Regions from separate parts of the Spirosoma daeguense genome, predicted to be linked through region 3. Evidence: riboswitches for the same ligand, from Rfam matches in the RefSeq annotation. Region 3 holds a riboswitch; each other region holds the start of a gene.
What was found. Region 3 has a riboswitch for cobalamin ahead of ACYVD4_RS03655 (TonB-dependent receptor plug domain-containing protein). Riboswitches for the same ligand answer to the same signal wherever they lie in the genome.
Positions count from the first base shown of each region.

Region 1: another riboswitch for cobalamin. It lies ahead of metE (5-methyltetrahydropteroyltriglutamate--homocysteine S-methyltransferase); the one in region 3 lies ahead of ACYVD4_RS03655 (TonB-dependent receptor plug domain-containing protein).
Region 2: another riboswitch for cobalamin. It lies ahead of ACYVD4_RS18590 (ABC transporter substrate-binding protein); the one in region 3 lies ahead of ACYVD4_RS03655 (TonB-dependent receptor plug domain-containing protein).

Region 1 covers NZ_BAAHBF010000008.1:447,773-454,470, reverse strand. Annotated here, with positions in the region: partial or broken gene ACYVD4_RS25900 (SdrD B-like domain-containing protein) at 1-3,391, opposite strand, end outside; tRNA gene ACYVD4_RS25895 (tRNA-Ser) at 4,593-4,679, opposite strand; cobalamin riboswitch at 4,982-5,181, shown strand; gene metE (5-methyltetrahydropteroyltriglutamate--homocysteine S-methyltransferase) at 5,344-6,698, shown strand, end outside.
Region 2 covers NZ_BAAHBF010000005.1:546,009-552,706, forward strand. Annotated here, with positions in the region: gene ACYVD4_RS18575 (hypothetical protein) at 1-116, opposite strand, end outside; gene ACYVD4_RS18580 (LysM peptidoglycan-binding domain-containing protein) at 831-1,631, opposite strand; gene purE (5-(carboxyamino)imidazole ribonucleotide mutase) at 1,679-2,167, opposite strand; cobalamin riboswitch at 2,493-2,694, shown strand; gene ACYVD4_RS18590 (ABC transporter substrate-binding protein) at 2,724-3,920, shown strand; gene ACYVD4_RS18595 (iron chelate uptake ABC transporter family permease subunit) at 3,920-5,008, shown strand; gene ACYVD4_RS18600 (ABC transporter ATP-binding protein) at 5,008-6,039, shown strand; gene leuB (3-isopropylmalate dehydrogenase) at 6,089-6,698, opposite strand, start outside.
Region 3 covers NZ_BAAHBF010000001.1:948,303-955,000, reverse strand. Annotated here, with positions in the region: gene ACYVD4_RS03670 (hypothetical protein) at 1-1,563, shown strand, start outside; gene ACYVD4_RS03665 (sugar phosphate isomerase/epimerase family protein) at 1,678-2,622, shown strand; gene ACYVD4_RS03660 (SDR family oxidoreductase) at 2,712-3,509, opposite strand; cobalamin riboswitch at 3,547-3,826, shown strand; gene ACYVD4_RS03655 (TonB-dependent receptor plug domain-containing protein) at 3,898-5,829, shown strand; gene ACYVD4_RS03650 (YncE family protein) at 5,826-6,698, shown strand, end outside.

The sequences.
Region 1 (6,698 bases), on a different contig from region 3:
AAGCCGAAATAGGCTGACTACCGGTGGCGGTGTAAGATGGTGCTGAGGTTGTGTAAATGAATGCTTTCTCCGCATTCCGAACCCCTGAGAGAGTAATTTGTCCGTTGTTATTGGCCGATGCACCTGTGCAACTGGCTGGTGTTGCGCTAATCGTTGCTACGTTGATCGTTGTGCAGACAAAGCCACCGTCAATTGCATGATTAACTGTTCCCAGTGCACCAGTTGTTACGTTGGCGGTTGGTAAGTTATTTCCGGCAACCGTTGCCAATTGAAGGTTCGAATCATTTAACGTACTGGCAGTAGGAGCAGTGCTGAATGCCTGTGTTAGCTCATAATATTTACCGCTAATGTTAAGTGCACCACCTGCAAACTGACCACCAGAGCCGAATACAACCTGATAAGCTGTGCTGGGTAGTAACGTAGTGTCGGCTCCTGTACCACTCCAGGTTCCGCCGGTTAGTTTGCTTCTTGAGGAGAAGAAATACTCGCCATTGGTACTCGTAACGGTAGTTGCCAGCAATACGCCCGCTTTGTAGAGTGATACGTTCACACCGGCCAATATGGGTTCGCAGGGGTCCTGAATACCATCTTTATCGGTATCTGTCCAAACCCGGCTGCCAATTTCGATGAATGTAGGGGCCGCACAACCTAATTCAATATCGCCCAGCCCAACCGTATTTTGTGAATAATCGGGGCTTGCATTCTGATAAATAACGTAAGCCGACTGAAGTGTACCGTTTGTATTCGAGAGTCGACGTAAGCCATTGGCTGAATTGACCTGCTCCGATGTAAACGTCTGAGACATAACGTTCATCGGGCTCATGGCCGATACAATCACATTGCCCGAACCAGGACGTAGCGCTAAACCACCCAGAGTATTTTCACCATAGCCCAGGATTGGACCTTCAAAATTGGCGTTGTCGTTATAAAATTCACCAAGTCCCGGCCCCTGATTGTTATTCACAAAAACGCCCTGCTGACCTCCCACACGTCCATTGTATTCCAGTGTATAAATGCCGTTGCGGTTGGCAACACGGAGCAGTTCACCACCGCTGATGGTATTATATTGTTTCGTATCGCCAGCATTCGGGCCATAGTTACGGCTTCCGCCCTGCAAACCTGTCCGGTCAGCAAAAGCCAGAATCATTGAATTATCAATATCGAATTCAATGCTGGTTAGAATAGGCTGGTTATAGCTAAGCGTGTTACCATCAGGAATCAGATCGGTGAATGTGTCCGTCCAGGTGCGCCAGTTGTTCGAATTTCTGGCTTTGGAGATATCGTTAAAAAGCTCTGCAGGGCCTTTTGGGTAGGTCAGCGGGAAATTGAACGCTGTATTCCAGGTATTGCTCAACGGATCGAGTGAATACACAAAAGCGCGCAACTCAGAGCGGTTTCTGGAAACCGAACCATCGCAAACTACACCAACATATACTTTGCCCAGATGATATTTGATACCCCACGGACGCATGTTACTACCACCTACAGCACAGCCATTTGGTATCGAGAACGAGGTATAAGTGCTCGGAGCTGCACCACCGATATTGTAAGCTGATATATCAAGGCCATACACTTTTTTGTCGGTGAGGTTCACAAAATAAAGCTGATTGCCAGCATCCGAAATAGTGAGTCCGCCAATACCAGTTTTACCAATCTGCGAGAAAGCATCCGTATCGTAGCTGGTGGCAGTTGTACTGGCCGGAAGACCCCGATCAGTATTCGAGCCAACAGAGCCAACATTGATACCAATAGTACTAACATTCAGGAAATTAGATACCGCGTTGGTGGCTGGATTGATGGTGTAAATACCACCTAGTCCCAAGGTTCCTAGCCCGGCATGACGGCGAAGAACTGCCGATGAAAAAATGGTTCCTGTCTGCCGATTATAAGCTACCCCCCAAAGTGCGCCAACCTGCGAAGCTGCTACCATCTGAACAGGCGGAGCAGTGCTGGTATATAAACCAGACCCCGGCGAGCCCGGTGTAAATGAAGAGCTGTCGACATCATTGCTGGATAGAAAAGCACTTAAAGAACCGGCCGTTCCGCCCCCTAACGGATTGCCATTGACGTAGCGTGGCACAAATACTTTAGGGTTCGCCTGGCAATAATTGGCCGGATTCAGCATACCTAAATCGATGCTGCAATCGGGCGCATTGACAAACTGCACCGTTGTACGACCATCCACGTTGTTCGGTGTTCCCTGAGCCGTGTATCCGGCTGGCAGGTTACTAAATTCAACCCGAACCGGATAATTGGCCAGTGGAATCGTTAATTTATACTGCCCATTCGCGTTGGTGACCGTACTGAACGTAGTACCGGCGCAGTCGAATGCAATAACCGTAATACCCGGTACCCCTGCCGTTTCGCTTGCGTTATGGATACCATCGGCGTTGAAGTCATTGAAAGCGATACCGCTGAGGTCGGTTCCGGGCGTACAGGTAAGCGGAAGACAGGCGGGCGGAGCTGTATATGATCCTGAAGCAGAGCAGGTGGTATTGGTCTGAAACGTAGCTGTTATTGGACCACTTGCGCCATCGGCAGGTACTTCAAATGCTATGATTTGTGGGGAGGCAATCTCAACAGAAGCAGGAGTTGAATAGCCATCGGGATCGTAGAAATTTAAAACATTTAATCCGGGTAAGATAGTACGTGTCTGACCATTTAACGTAACAAGAATATTTTCATTAGGCGGTGCATTGGTCCAGTTTACTTCTACACTAACCGTTGCGCGACTGCCCGCGGTTGTGTTATAGCATCCTGATACGGTAGCAGTAAGTCCGATTGTTGTTATCTGCTGATACGTAATGATCAATCTGGGACTTGCGGCACCGATATTTTCTGAAGATTGAGCAACAGGGCCAGTACCTGAAGAGGTTGCATTGATCAGCAACGTAATAGGGTTGGCAGGATTCCAGTCAGGGCGGTCTATAATTTCCTGAACAATAGCTTTCAGATCGTTTGTGCGCTGATTTGGCCCAGCTTCGCCACTGCTCCAGTCGGCCCCATTACCCCAGTACACAATCGCATTCGTACCTGCAGAGTTATAACGTGTTGAAAGCTCATTAGAGCCTGTTGCTGCTGTAAACGTACCGGAGTTACCTACATTATGGCCCTTAATGGCAACGTCCGATATATCTGCAGTTGAGTTTGAACTGCTCGTAAACTGGATGTAGGCACCCGTAATCGTGGCCGACTTGGGAATTGCTACCGATGGAAATCGTAAACCAATATACCTTGCTCCTAGTTGTAGGTTTGGCATGTTTGTAGATACGTTTCCGCCCACTTCCGTAGCATCATCGCTACTGATAGCCGAATTGGTGCTGGCGGAAATGGATACAGACGAAGAGGAAGTCGTTATGCATTGGGCTTCAGCACCGAAGTACATTAGCATACCGATTAGCCAGAATATACCTGTAAAAACTATTCTGGTTAGTTTGCCAGAAAAGAATGTCCAAAAAGGCTTTTCTTTTCCTAAAGAGGTGGCAATACAGGTAAGCATAAAGGTAAGTATTTAACGGTTCACGCCTAACTGGGCTACTAGGCGTAAGCAGCGTTCACAAATACTATGCCATTATCAGAAAAGTCTCCGTTTTTTATATTATAAATACTATTTATCTAAATAGATTAACGAAATAGATTTTTCGACAATATAATTTTATTATACAGCAAATTTCATGCTGGTTATCAGGCTCTTTTATATTTAAAACTAGGTCTTTATACATCTGTTGATTTAGTAAAAAGAAAAGAATTATGCTTAAAAAATACTCATTTTTTAAGCATAAGTATCTGGTAATCACTGAAACCAAATTAGGTTAAGTCTATCAACAGAGAGCCAACAAAGTCACTTAAAATTACGTATTACTACTCAACAAATAAATCAATGAATTTTATAGGTAACATATTGTTTCCTAAAAATAAGTATATACACAGTTGTAATTCTTTTGCCCTTGATTGACCCTCGTTACAGAAACTCGTTCATCATTGGGCTAGCCTGTGTAACCCTGATTATACTGAACAAATTCACTCAATGGCTTGCTTCCAGTACCAAATTCGCTAGAAAACCAGAACTCATCATTGGCTTACTGGATAGGGGTTGGTATCTACTCTGTGCGTTTGTGGTATTAGCAACGTATTATCAGGTACTACGTATGCTTCTCTCCTACCGACTAGAACAGAGTCGGCTTTTTGAGTATTTTCGTTTGGCTCGATGGGCGGAATCAGTAAAGCTTATCGTCCAGCGATGATCGACTGAATTGTATTTAAATCGGAGGCAATACGTTAAGGGCAGCAAAATGCTACGTCTCCCAAAGGCAAGCATTTATTGGTGTTAAATCAATTATCTACCGTCTGCTAAATTTTATTACAAGTGTATATAAGTGACCTTTTACTTTTCCGGAAAAGTAACAAATGTTTTGAATGTGCCCGGTACAGATTAGTCTGTGCCGGGCTTTTTTATTGCCTACAAAGTCAATCTACTTCGATAGACCAAGAACTTTTCTCACACATGCAGCACTGATTTTAGCTACTGAAACGTGAAGAACAAAAAAAATTGCGTTAACTATTTTCAAATCAAATAGTTAACGCAATTTTTGCAGAGAGGAAGGGATTCGAACCCTCGATACGGTTGCCCGCATACACACTTTCCAGGCGTGCTCCTTCAACCACTCGGACACCTCTCTATATTATAACATCTAGAATCTAACAATCAATTCGTTAGAAGCCTTTTTGTATCATTTTACCCTTGCTGTATTCTCAACCTCAAGCGAATAAATAGATTTAAAGAGGTCGCAAAAGTAGTGTTTGTGCAACTCTTGTGCAAATGAGGCCCAGATAATGTCTAGAAAGATAGAAGATATGCGATCCGTAGGCAAGTGCAGCTAATAGCCACCAACTACTTCTTTAGCATTGTAGCTAGCGATATGCCATATATCAGTTGCTTTTGCCGAACGTACCGAGTTACTTTGTGTTAACGTTCTTTGTTTTCCGTCAAACAGGCTATGGTTTTCCTGAGAGGTTCAGGAAATGAAAAAGGAATCGTGTGAAAATCACGAGCAGACGTTGCTACTGTATGTGACCGCTAGAAAAGGGTTTGCCCTCGATGTCCATTGCTCCTGAAAAGGGGTGAGAAGGACGGCAAATACTGTCACGAGCCAGGAGACTTGCCTTAGCCTTGCTGATTGCGCCTACACGCTATTGGGCTTCATCAAGATTGACAATCCTTTCATTTTTCAGCTTCTCCCCGAAGCCGGAAAGGGTGTGTCGTGTTGATTAACTTTCTGATAATGTGGTGGGTGTATGGAGTTCGGCATCGAACGCGATCAATCATTTTATCCTTTTAACAACATGATCGCACACAATCTTGGCTATCCACGAATCGGTAGCCACCGCGAACTCAAACGGGCCTGCGAACAGTTCTGGGCCGGTAAACTCACACAACAGCAGTTGCAGGAAATTGCGCAGCAAATCCGACAAAGCAACTGGGTAACTCAACAGCAGGCAGGCATTACGCTCGTTCCCTGCAACGATTTCTCGTTCTACGACCACGTGCTTGATACGTCGCTCACAGTCGGGGCAATTCCGAAGCGGTTTCAGCCGCTACGTGACCAGCAGCCCGACGATTTTCTGGCGCTCTATTTTGCGATGGCACGTGGTTATCAGCAGAATGGTCTCGACTTGAAGGCAATGGAAATGACCAAATGGTTCGATACGAACTACCATTACATTGTGCCGGAATTCACCGCAGATCAGTCGTTTTCGCTGCTTTCCGAGAAAATTTTCAACGAGTTCGACGAAGCGAAGCAAACGTTGGGCAACGTAGCAAAACCCGTTTTACTCGGGCCAGTTTCGTATCTGTTGCTTGGTAAAGAAAAAGAATCGGGTTTCGATCGGCTCGATCTGCTAGACAAACTTCTGCCAGTTTATGAGCAGATTTTAACGCGCTTACATGCACAAGGCGCTACGTGGATTCAGTTAGACGAGCCTACATTATCGCTCGACCTGACAGACGAACAACGGGCTGCTTTCGCCAAAACGTATCGTCGGTTACGTAGCGAATTTCCTCAATTGAAATTCCTGCTGGCTTCGTATTTCGAGTGCTATGGGTCAAATCTGGACCTTGCCTTGCATTTGCCGGTCGATGCGCTCCATCTCGATCTGGTACGTTGTCCGAGTCAACTCGATGATATTCTGAAAAGCGATTTTGTTGATACATCAATTTCCCTATCACTGGGTGTAGTCGACGGACGTAACATCTGGATTAACGACCTCACCAAATCACAGGCTACGATTCAGCGCGCTATTGCTACGTTAGGCGAAGAGCGTGTATTGATTGCGCCATCGTGTTCGCTGCTGCACGTTCCCTTCGATCTGGCCAACGAAACGAACGAACAGGGTTTAACGCCCGAAATCAAACAATGGCTGGCCTTTGCCCGGCAAAAACTCGACGAAGTTGTTACGTTAGCTACGTTAATTCAGGAGCCCAGCAACGTAACAGCCAACGCTACGTTAACCGCGAATCAGGCGGCTCACGCGGCCCGGAAAACCTCGGTGATTATTAACCGGCCAGCTGTTCAGCAACGGGTGCAACAATTGACCGATCAAGATGCGCAACGGCAAAGTGCATTCGCCAAACGTCAACGTATTCAGCATGAACAACTGCAACTGCCTCTTTACCCCACCACAACCATCGGGTCGTTTCC
Region 2 (6,698 bases), on a different contig from region 3:
TCTGACCAGGAACCCACATACTGGTCGAGTGGATCGGGTTCCGATTTCTTGCTACAGGATGAACCCAGTACGATGAATATGAATACAACTAGCAGATTTGGGCAGAGCGTTTTCATGTAATTGGTTATAAAAGAATTCGTTTATCGTCAACGAGATCAATTTTAGCCATATTTTGAACACACGTTTTTTATAACTTCCCAAGTAACCTAGTTACTTTCCAAAATTCGGCAATTGCTTTCCGAACTATTTTTTGACTTACAATTTCAACGTTTAATAGACCGACAATCCGCCGTATGGAAAGGATATAATTTAGCCTCCGTTCAGTATGTAGGGTGGCTATAAATCTGGAAAATCGATAAAAATGCAGACAAATCCCCCAAAGCAGTTCTTCAAACTGATTATGAGCAAACTGGCCAGATTTACCGACGAACGATGCGGCAAATAGTCTGATTAAATGTCGAAACTACTGGTGAGAGGCAAATGGTTGGGGGTAACGTAGCGCCGATAAGATAAAGCCCGGAATGCCTGCTTGCAAAGAAGACTTAGGCCCAGTGGGCACTTTAATTGAAGCGAAAAAACGAGAAAAAAGCGGATCGGTTAACGTACAGATTCAGACAGGCTCAGTTTTTTCTGAATAGGTGAACCTGCTCCGATGCACATATGCCGTTTGGCAGTATAAAACCTCCAGCTTCGGGCGAGAACTCTCGGAAGTTAATATCAGGAGGTTCGCAACGATAAAAAAAGGATGATAAGGGATCGTTCCCTTATCATCCTTTTTTTATCGTTACGGCTACTCTACTGAAAAGTATCCTGACTATGAAATCTAAAACCTATTGTTTATCAGGAAACGGAATAATAAGCCTCTCCCCTCTTGTGGCAATATCTTTCTGCTTTTTGTTAGCCCTCATAATTGCCTCTTTGCTCACACCATATTTTTCCGCAACCACACGTAGTACGTCGCCAGCCCCAACGGTATGAACAGCCATCACTTTCACATTCAGCTTCGTGATTCCTGCTTTCACGTCCGACTCCGATACACCCGGATTCATATCCTTTAACGTACTGATTTTCATGTTATACCGATTGGCAACGCCATAAAACGTTTCGCCCGACCCAACCGTATAGGTGCTGGTTGTTCCGCCGGGTTTAATGGTTGGTTTTACAACAACTGTTTCCTTCGGTTTTTCCTCCTTCGGCTTCTCAACAGGCTTTTCCTCCTTAGGTTTTTCTTCCTTCGGTTTCTCGGCAACTTTTTCTTTTTCTGCAGCAGACGGTTTTCCACCGGTTGTTTCCCGATTATCTTCAGCAACTTCTTCGGCTACTGTATTCGCTTCAATAGCATCGGCAGGAGGTGCAGCCTGCGAAAGATCGACTGGTGCAGGTTGAGAGGACGTATCAACTTCTTCGGGAGCCATCAGAATTTCCGGACCGTTCTGAGCCAAAGGTTGCTGCGAGGCCGTATCCAACGCTACGTTCGTTAGTTCGTCAGAACCATTTGTATCGTCAACCAGATAATCATAGCCAATGTACAGCATGGCAGCTATGAGCCCTACGAGCACAGTAAGCGTAATAGCAGGCAAACTTGTGTTTTCGGCTTGGCGAGAATTAGTTGTTCGATTTACGTCTTCCATGGGTTAAATCAGTAATCAAAACTGGAGCATGAATAGTGTATCGTTGTTTACTGTCCACTATTCATCAACTGCTGGCTCATATCGGCCACTTTTTCCTTAAGTTCTTCTTTAAATTGAGCGAGTCGGCTGGCTACAGTTTCGTCAGAAGTTCCAACAATCTGCGCGGCCAGAATGCCTGCATTTCGAGCTCCGTCGAGCGCCATTGTTGCCACTGGCACGCCAGCCGGCATTTGTAATATTGATAACACCGAATCCCATCCGTCGATGGAATTGCTCGACTTTACAGGCACACCAATAACGGGTAACGTAGTAAGCGAAGCAACCATACCGGGCAAATGGGCCGCCCCTCCGGCTCCAGCCACAATTACGCGTATACCCCGGCTGCGGGCACCTTTAGCATAATCAACCATTTTTTCGGGAGTTCGGTGTGCCGACACAATGTCCATTTCCCACTTTACACCTAACGTTGTCAGAACGTCGGCAGCTTCCTGCATTACCTTGCGGTCGGAAAGACTGCCCATTATAATACCTACCATTCAGAGAATTAACTTGACTCTCTGCGAAATAACGGAGTTTATAGCAGAATCGCTCATCGTTTCTGCTAAATTTTCTGAATCTATCAATCCGTAAACAGATTTTATCGATAGCTTTCCTTGCTCCACTATCTCACTAGCAAAAACACATAAATTTAATCAATTAAGTATCAATTGTTTACACAACCAAAAAACGTACCAAAATTTAGTTTCGCATTTAGGATACGGTTTTTTTTATCATGCTATGTGGTCTCGCCTAAAAAACCGAGTGCTACGTACCGATGAACTAAAGAGAATCAGACTTACATTACTATCGAATCCTTTTGTTGTACCTTTGACGCAGGAAGGTAAAGGCGTTCATTTTAGTGAATGAATTAGCCAGTTTAATAGGGAATCCAGTGTAACTCTGGAACAGTCTCCGCTGCTGTAACTCCATTTTCAGAGTAACCAACCTCATATGCCACTGTTCAAATGGGAAGGCCGTTGGTTACTGGAGAAGTCAGAAGACCTGCCTTTTATCGAATTGATTAACGGCTTTCGGCAGAAAAGCTCATCAACTATGAATATGTGCAAACGTAGTTTCAGCCAGAGAAGGTTGTCCCTTTTTTTCTGGCTCAGTTTCTTATCCATTGCCCTTTCTGGACGTAGCGAAGCGGCACCAACTCCCGCAAAATCGGCCGAAATACCCAAGCCTAGTGCCAGCAATCAGGTAACGATTCAATACGCCAAAGGCTTTACAATCAGCTACAAAGGCCGATACAAAATCGTCTCTATTATCAATCCTTTTGAGAAAACAGTCGATACAATACGTTACGTATTGGTGCCGCGCGGAACTGTTGCCCCCAAAGGATTTGCCCGTAGTCAGGTTATCGAAACGCCGATACGTAGTCTGGTAGCTATGTCGTCGACACACGTAGCGTTGACGGGTTTTCTGGGCGTCGAGGATCTATTGGTTGGGCTGGGCAATCTTCAATACGTATCATCGCCCAAAGTTATTCAACGTATCGAAGCAGGTAAGGTTCGGGAAATCGGTCGAAATCAGTCGATTAACGAAGAATTACTTGTATCGATGCACCCCGATCTGGTAATGACAATGGGAAGCCCCACATCGCGAATGGATCGGTATACGATTTTGAACGGAGCGGGTATTCCGGTGCTGATCAACTCCGATTATATCGAAACTACGCCACTGGGTCGGGCCGAGTGGGTGAAGTTGCTGGCCGCATTGCTCAACAAAGAAAGTCTTGCGAATCAGAAATTTACACAGGTTGAACAGGAGTATAAACGACTCACAAATCTGGCAAAACAGACTCCGAACAAGCCAACGATTCTGAGCGGCATGAATTCGAAAGATGCCTGGTTCGTTCCTGACGCCGATAGTTACATGACCCGTTTTTTTCAGGACGCTGGCAGCAATTATCCGTGGGCAACTCGGCGAACAACAGGCAGTTTACCCCTCAATTTCGAAGCCGTTTATCCGGTGGCGTTAAAAGCAGATTACTGGCTTAACGTAGGCATGATGTCGGTCGATACGAAACAGCAAGTGCTGGCGAAAGATGCTCGCTACGCTGATTTTAAAGCGTTTAAGTCGGGCAAAATTTACACTTACAACAAGCGGGTTAACAGTCGCGGGTCGAACGATTTCTGGGAATCAGCCACCGTTAACCCGCAACTGGTGCTGGCCGATCTGATCAAGATTTTGCACCCGGAATTACTACCTAAACACGAACTGGTTTACTACACGCAACTGAAGTGATGAAAACCTCCGTTGCTACTACGTCTGCGTTTACGGACGCTCAAGCTGTTTCAATCTGGCGTCGGTTGATGCTTCCGGGTTTGGTGATTCTGGCCGTTCTTTTTTTTCTGGTAGATATTGGTCTTGGTTCGGTAGCCATTCCACTGAAAGACGTAGCACGAATTGTATTGCAGCAGGAATCCGATAATCAGGCGTGGCTGTATATCGTGCAGAAAATTCGTTTACCAAAAGCCATTACAGCCGTACTTGTGGGTTGTGGCCTGTCGGTCAGCGGATTGCAGATGCAGGCTTTGTTCCGAAATCCGTTAGCGGGTCCATCAGAATTAGGAATTACGGCGGGGGCCGGATTTGGCGTAGCACTGGTCATGTTAGGTAGTGGTGGTAGCACCAGCCTATACGCCATCCGACAATTGGGCATTTCCGATAGCTGGCTGCTGGTGCTGATGGCGTCGCTTGGTTCGGGACTGGTTCTATTGCTGGTGCTGTCGATTGGGAGTCGGATACGGGATAACGTTACGTTGCTGATTGTGGGCGTCATGGTCGGTACTATTACGTTAGCCGTTGTCAGTATCTGGCAATATTTCAGTCAGCCCGAACAACTTCAGGAATATTTACTCTGGACGTTCGGCTCGCTCGGCGGGGTTATTCAGTCGCATCTCTATGTATTATCGGGTGTAGTAGCAGTCGGTTTACTGCTGGCGTTTAGTTTATCTAAAGCCCTGAATGCCTTATTGCTGGGCGAAAATTATGCACGTAGCATGGGCCTGAATGTGCGCCAGAACCGACTTTTGATTCTACTCAGTACCAGCTTATTGACGGGCAGCATCACAGCCTTTTGCGGACCAATTGGGTTTGTGGGTGTTGCGGTGCCTCACCTGACCCGTTCGTTGCTGGGTACTTCTGACCATCGTTTATTGATTCCGGCAACCTGTTTGGTGAGTACTAGTTTACTGCTGGTTTGCGACAGCATCGCTCAGATGCCGGGCACACAGGCCGTGCTTCCGATCAATATCGTTACGTCGTTGCTGGGTGCGCCGGTAGTTATCTGGATCATTGTTCGTCGGAATAACCTACGTAGTGCTTTCTGATGAACGATCAACAATCCTTATTACGTGCCCAAGCGCTAACCATCGGCTATAAAGGCCGTCAATCACCCGAACGTATCGTTGCCGAATCGCTGGAACTGGAATTATTACCGGGGCAACTGGTTTGTTTGCTGGGACCAAATGGCGCAGGCAAATCAACATTGATGCGAACACTGGCGGGCCTTCAACCGCAACTAGACGGTCAAATTACCATCGATGGTCAGTCAGTAGCCACACTACGTCCGGCCGACGTAGCACGAAAGCTGAGTTTGGTACTTTCGGACCGTATCGATGCGGGAACTTTACGGGTTTGCGAGCTGGTTGCATTGGGCCGAACACCGCATACGGGCTGGCTGGGGAAGCTTTCTCAACAGGATAACGCGCTGGTTCAACAAGCCATGATGGACACCGATACGTTGGTTTTTGCCAATCGGCGGCTTCAGGAGTTGAGCGATGGCGAACGTCAGAAAGTGATGCTGGCTCGTGCGCTGGCTCAGGATACGCCCCTTATTTTGCTGGACGAACCAACGGCCCACCTCGACCTGCCTAACCGGGTAGAAATGATGCGACTTCTGCACCAGCTAACCCGCCTGACAAAAAAAGCAATTCTTCTGTCGACTCATGAGCTGGACCTCGCTTTACAAATGGCTGACAAACTCTGGCTGCTCAACCCAAAAGGTCAGTTATCAGCAGGTACACCGGAAGATTTAGTCTTGACAGGTGCCTTCGAAGCTACGTTTGATAAATCAGGCTTCTCTTTCGACCGGGCAACTGGTACGTTCCGGATGCATTCAAACGACGAAGGCCCGACGCTTACTCTCACAGGCGATGAACAACTTCTTTTCTGGACACGCCGTGCCATCCAACGGGAAGGATTTCGGGTAAATTCATCTGCTGAAACAGATTTAGATCTTAGTGCTACGTATCAGAATGGCGTTCCTGTCTGGCAGTATCAACGTAACGGTAATATACAATCTTATTACTCTATTGCGGATTTACTAGTGTCATTGCGGGCGTTTAAAAGAAAGAGCTAACCAAATCGATTAGCTCTCTAAACTTCGCTCCTAACCTAAAATAGTGGTATTAGATATAAGCCAACACCTGTTTTCCGATGGCTTCTGTACCCAGAATCTTTTCAGCAGGTGTCATTCCGTCGGCAATATCCCGCGTGCGGAAATCATTTTTGAGCAATTGGTCAACCGCATTGATAACCGTTTCGGCCTCAGCTTTCATGTTAAACGAAATATCGAGCAGTAGAGCAACAGAGAGAACAGAAGCCAGCGGATTGGCAACACCTTTGCCGGTAATATCATGCGCTGAACCGTGAATGGGCTCATAAACGCCGGTTCCATCGCCAATAGAGGCTGATGCCAGCATTCCCATCGAACCCGCAATCTGTGATGCTTCGTCGGTGAGAATATCACCGAACAAATTGGCAGTTACCACTACGTCGAACCGACGCGGGTCTTTGATGAGCAGCATGGCTAAGGCATCGGCATACTGATGTTCAACCGCTACGTCTGGATACTCAAGGGATATTTTCTGAATAACTTCACGCCATAACCGTCCTGTTTCCATTACGTTCGCCTTATCGGCAGAGCACAGTTTTTTTCGACGGCTACGTGCGGCCTCAAACGCTTTACGGGCAATGCGTTCAACTTCATAGCGGCTGTATTCGGCCATGTCAAAAGCG
Region 3 (6,698 bases):
CAGAAGCAAGTCGGTAAATACCAGCTCCTTATCAGTATCAGCCCGCCCGACGTAGTGCCCGGAACAGCAAAGGTGACCGTGTTTGTAGAGCAGGGTAGGGTGATACGTATCGGCGCACGACCAATCTATTTTCGTTCCGGCGACAAGGGCGCACCTACGCATGATGTGCTTACACCTGTTGGTCAGAATCGCTATGAAGCCGATTTATGGCTGATGGATTCTGGCTCGTCAAGTGTCGAAATCAGTATTGATGGGCCAGATGGAAAAGAGCAGGTTGTGGTTCCCGTTATGGCCATTGCCACGGCCATGCGCGATATGCCCGCCGGAACCGGATGGGGCTTGGCGGCTATTGGCCTGTTGCTGGTCGTTATGCTCATCACGATTATTGGTGCCAGCAATGCCGATGGAATTACAGCACCCGGCCAACCCGAAACACCGAAGCTTCAGCGGAAGCGGCTGGTAGGAATGGCGATAGGTTTAGTGACCGTTACGTTGATTATGGTGGGCTGGCGATCATGGTGGAACAGTACGGCCGAGGATTATAAAAAAGAACAGTTATATAAACCAGCACGTATCAATACGTCGATACGTATTGGCGATGCGCAACGGCACCTCACGATTCAGTTCGATACGTCGGGAGACAGAAAGCGAAAACGGTTATTCAGTTATCTGCTTCCTGATCACGGTAAATTGATGCACACCTTTCTGGTACGTATTCCGGGATTGGATGCGTTTGCCCATCTGCACCCTAATCGACGTGATTCGCTCAATTTTGAAGCCGCTTTGCCATCACTTCCGGGCGGTAAGTACCTGGTTTATTCGGACGTAGTGTACCGAAGCGGTTTTGCCGAAACGTTAACAGATACCGTCGACGTACCTTTTCTGAAAATCAGCGCCGAAGCGGCTGCCAACGCCAAACCATCTGACCCGGACGATAGCTGGCTTATTACCGATCCGATGGGCGTAAAAGCCAATGCCGTGAACGTACCGCATCTGGATAACGACATGGTTGTTTGTGGTAAACCCAGCGCCAGCGTGAAACTGGACGATGGCTCGACTATGCTTTGGATGGATGAGCCCAGTGAGTCTCTGGAATCTGGCAAGCTCTATACCTTGAAATTTGCCGTTGCCGATGCGCAGGGTAAAGCTGCGCCAATAGAACCCTATTTGGGAATGCCCGGTCATGCCGCCATACTACGTTCCGATGGGTCGGTATACATTCATTTGCATCCCGTTGGTACGTATTCGATGGCTGCCGAAGGTTCGCTGGTGAGCCGTATTGCCGATACGTCGCGGACGTTTCATTATCCGAATGCCGCTCAGTTTCGCGATAGTATCGATACGTATATTCAGAAACTGAAAACGGTTTCAGAAACCGAAAAAAATCGGTTGTTGATGGCCGAATTGCCCGGTATGAACCATGTCATGAAAGTCAACAATATGGTTGAGTTTCCATATGCTTTTCCCCGCGCGGGTCACTACCGAATCTGGGTACAGGTGAAACGTAACGGGCGCGTGCTGACGGGCGTGTTCGATACGCAGGTAAACGAACCGCTGTTTTAAAGGAGTAGTTTAGGCTGGTTTTTGGTTTTTGACTGCATAAATCCATTGTCCGAAAACAAACCGATTCAGGAAGGACAGTTATCTAAACGCTTCTGGCATTATTCGCCCTTTTTTATGGCTCAATCCGTAACTCGTCGTCAGGCATTGACCGCGCTGACGGCCACCACCGGCGCATCGCTTATGTCGACATCCGCTTTACCTGCATCAAGCCCGACGGCTGCGGCTCCATTCACGCTTTGCCTGAATATGAGTACCATTCGCGGCCACAAACTTGGTTTTGTGAAAGAGTTGGAAGTAGCTTCGAAAGCGGGATTTCGCTCTGTTGAAATATGGATTGAAACCTTGCAGAATTACCTGAAATCGGGTGCTACGACGGCTGATGCCCGTAAAGTTCTGGCCGATACAGGAATCAAGGTTGAAAACGCCATTGGTTTCGCGCCGTGGATTGTGGATGATGAAGCCACCCGGACAAAAGGTCTCGACCAGATGAAGCGCGAGATGGAAATGCTGGCCGAAGTAGGTTGTAAGCGCGTAGCAACGCCCCCCATCGGTGCCCAATCGCCCGGAAGTCCGAAGGTTGATTTATATAAAGCTGCCGAGCGTTACCGTACTATTCTGGAAATGGGCGATAAAACAGGTGTGGTACCTCAACTGGAATTATGGGGCTTTTCACCTAATCTGAGCCGGTTGAGCGAAGTGATGTTTGTGGCTATCGAAAGCGGTCATCCGTCGGCGCGGGTGCTGCTCGATATCTATCACCTCTACAAGGGCGGCTCCAGTATGGATAGTTTAAAATTGGTAGGTAAACCCGGTATCGAAATCTTCCACGTAAACGACTACACCGCCGATTTCCCCCGCGAGAAAATTACCGATGCCGACCGGGTTTTTGTGGGCGATGGTGTTGCACCGATTAAAGAGACGCTGAAAATCATCAAGCGTACCGATCAGCCTATCATCTTGTCGCTGGAAGTCTTCAATAAAAAATACTACGAGCAGGACGCAGCTACCGTCACGAAAACCGCCATGACGAAAATGAAGGCGATGATCGCTGGGATTTGAGTAGTTAGCCAGTAGAATAAGCCCTTCCCCTGAATTCAGGGGAAGGGTTGGGATGGGATAAAATGACCATTCAACCGTTGGTAGCCCAATCAAAACGCCCACGCCATCAAGCCGCCATCGACCGCCAGCGTTTGTCCGGTAACGTAGCTGGATGCGGGCATGCTCAGAAACGAAACAACCGACGCTACTTCTTCTGGCTCGCCAGTCCGATTCATCGGCGTACGCTTCAAAATACCCGTTAATTTTTCAGGGTTAGTCAAAACCGGTTGAGCCAGCGGTGTATTGATGTACCAAGGCGCTACCGAATTAACACGAATCCCATCGGCCGCCCATTCGACCGCCAGATTACGTGTCAGTTGAACCAGTGCCGCTTTGGTCATGCCATACAGCGAACCACTGCTGGTAGATGCCAATCCCGAAACGGACGTAATAAAGATAATTTTCCCCCCAGACGTAGCGTCAGAAATCGCTACGTTATTCGACGATTTCAATAACGGGTAAGCCGCCTGACTCATTTCATAAGCCGAGCGGAGATTCGTATTCAAGACAAACTCATAATCAGAAGAGGTATAATCGGCAGTCGATTTACGGACGTTGGTGCCCGTATTATTCACCAGAATATCCAGCCTATCCCAAATTTTACCAACCGCTTCGATTACCTGCGTAGCCGCTCCGGGCTGGCTCATATCGGCGGCTAACCCGTCCACTACGTGTCCCTGTTGCCTATAATCGGTTAGTTGCTGCTGAAGTAACGTATTATCTCGTGCTACGATAAACACGGCTGCGCCGAGGTCGAGAAATTGGCGAACAATGGCCTCGCCGATGCCTTTTGTGCCGCCTGTTACAAGTGCGCGTTGCCCCTGTAACGACCAGAGCGATGTGTTCATAAATCAGGTTGTTAAGAATATTCTGCAAATAACGCTACCTTTGCGTTTAGTTTTCGGTGCCTGATGCCATTTCGTGGTGGCTTTCACGGCTTAAAAGGGAAGTTGGTGCAATACCAACGCTGTCCCCGCAACTGTAAATCATAGTTAATGAATAATAGAAAATGAATCATCGATAAGGACAAGCGTTGTTCATTATCCATTTTACATTATTCGTTAAAAATCGGTTCATACTACGTAGCCACTGCCCTGATTATCAGCGCGGGAAGGTTCGAGCCGATTTGATGAGCCAGGAGACCTGCCGACGATAATCCGCTGTTTGGGTGTTCGGAGGAAACGCCTTGATCGCGTGTCGAATTGAGTAGTCGACACACTTTTTTGATTAGCAACTGTGAATATTCGAGCCCTTTGGTGGTGGGTATTGGGCCTTTCTGTCGGCTTGTGTGCCGGACAGCGTAGTTATGCGCAAACGGATTCATCGCGTACGCTGTCGGCGGTGACGGTACGCGCCATCGCGCCCGAGCGGTTCATTGCCGGGCAGAAACTCCAGCGTATCGATTCTACTACGTTGCTCCAGTTTCGGTTTGGTAACCTCGCTGATTTATTGACGTTCAATACGCCACTCGCCTTTAAAAATTACGGTTCTGGTCAGTTGGCTACGGTTTCGTTTCGGGGTACGTCGGCCAATCATACGGCAGTTCTCTGGAATGGTATCAACATCAACCAGCCAAATCTGGGCCAGACCGATTTCTCGACCCTTCCGGTAGCGGGTTTCAACCGCCTTTCGGTGCAGTACGGGGCGGGTGGTTGCGTGGTTGGTTCCGATGCTGTCGGTGGTAGTATTTTGCTAGGCAGTGCGCCTGACTGGAAAGAAAAAGTGGGTGTAACACTGGGGCAACAAATAAGCTCGTTTCAAAATTATCAGACGCAATTGGGTATTCGCTACGGAAGCGCGCTGGGCGAATCGTGGCAGTTTTCTGGCCGGACATTCGGCTATCGGCACCAGTTGAACAATAAATATCCGTATCAGGAACGTAACGGTTATTTTATGGAGCCATCGACTACGGCACAACGCGGACTGGTACAAGATTTATTTTTTCGGCATAAAAGTGGTAAGCAACTGTCTGTAAATGCGTGGCTTACCGACAACGATCTGGTGATTGCCCCACAGGATGCCATTGCCCGCGAACGTACCCGCACGCAGTCGGCCCGGTTTCTGACTACCTATGAAGTGAACCAGTTGAGCGTTCGGTTAGGTTGGATTCGCGATATTATTGATTACGGCAAAGGTGATTTTTTACAACCCAGTCACACCGAAACCGACCGTTTTATTGGCCGCGCAGAACGCGAATTTAACTTCGCGCCAACAAGCAAATCATTGTCTCTGAATTTGCGGCTTGGTGGCGAATGGTCGCATTACCGAACGAGAACGGATGGATACGGCGGTGGTTTGATTACTGAAAATCGGCAGGATTTGTACGCGCTACTACGTCTGCAAACGTCGCGCTGGCTGGTTTCGGCTAATCTTCGGCAAACCTTCGTTACACGATTCCATCCACCGTTAACGCCTTCGGTGGGGGCCGAATATCGGTTACTGCAACGTAATGCTGTGGTGCTGACGGCCAAAGGATCGGTAGGTTTCAGTTATCGGGTGCCAACCCTGAACGAACGCTATTGGCTCGTACTGGGAAACCCCGACCAGCGACCGGAACGCGGATTTAATATAGAAGGTGGACTAGCGGCAAACGTTACGTTGTCGGATTACCTTAAACTCAATACCGAAGCAACCGTATATCGCAACCGGGTTGACGACTGGGCTTTCTGGAATCCGGATAAAAATTACCATGTCGAGAACCTTCAGTTGGTTGTAGCCCGTGGAATTGAGGCTAACGCTACGTTGAGTTTTGTACGTAACGACTGGCAGGCAGGTTTACGATTGGGGTACGGGCTTACGCGGGCATCGCAGGAGCGTGCCTATAATGTGTATGCACAGGATGTTATCGGCAAGCAACTCGTATTCGTTCCGATACATACGGGTACGCTGAATGCTTATGTTCAACGCGCCAAAACTCGACTAACGGTACAGGTGCAGACTACGTCGAAACGCTACGTTACGTTCGATAACAGCCAGTTTTTCAAGGGTGTTACGTTAGTCAATATCCTGCTTGAACAGACAACAAAGCTCGGAACTGTGCCGATACGTGTGCAGGCACAAGCCAATAATATACTTGATGCGCTGGCGATCAGCGCCAAACGCAATGCCCTTCCCGGACGGAACTGGGCGCTTAATGTGATTATTAATTTTCCATCTGACAACCAATGAAAAAACAAGTGACGAAAGGAGTGGCTCTGGCCATCGTGGCGCTGAGTGCCTGGAACTGTAAAACATCTGACCCAGAGCCAACACCCTACGAATCAGGCGTTATTATCCTGAACGCGGGTAACTTTAGTCAGAACAACGGCACAATTTCGTTCGTGCCACGGGGTAGCCAAACGGCCTTAACCGATATTTTTCGGACAGCAAATCCGAGTCTGGGAGCAAGCGGTGGTATGCAGGGCTATACGGAAGTGAATGGTAAGGGTATCATTCTAGTCGATAATAGTACCCCTAGTCAGGATAAAGTTGAAGTGGTTGAAGCCGGTACGTTTAAAAGTCGGTTCACGCTGAAAACGCCCGACATCGAAAATCCGCGTCAGGTGATTATGGCTGGCCCGAACAAAGCCTATGTTAGCTGTTGGGACGTATCGGGCGATTTCTCGAACGGAACGTTTTACAAAGACCCCGGCTATATTGCCGTTGTTGATTTGAATCAGGGTAAAGTCACGAAGAAAATACCAGCTGTAAAAGGTGCTGAGCGTATGGTATTGGTTGGAACCGAGGTATTTGTCGGAAGCAATGCGTTCAGCGGTAACAAAACGTTATTGGTTATTGATGCAAACACGGATACGGAGAAGCAACGTATTGATTTTGGCGTAGCACCCGAACCGATTGGCGTTGATGCCGACGGAAAACTCTGGATACTGGCAGGTAAAGATCTGGTTCAGGTTAACCCAGCCGACCGCACAACGGCTAAGCGTCTGACGTTTGCCGCAACGCCCGGTAATATCACGCTTAACGCCGATAAACGTCGTTTTTACTACACCTTAAGTGGAAGAACATATCGGCTGGAAACAACTTCGACTACAGCTTCA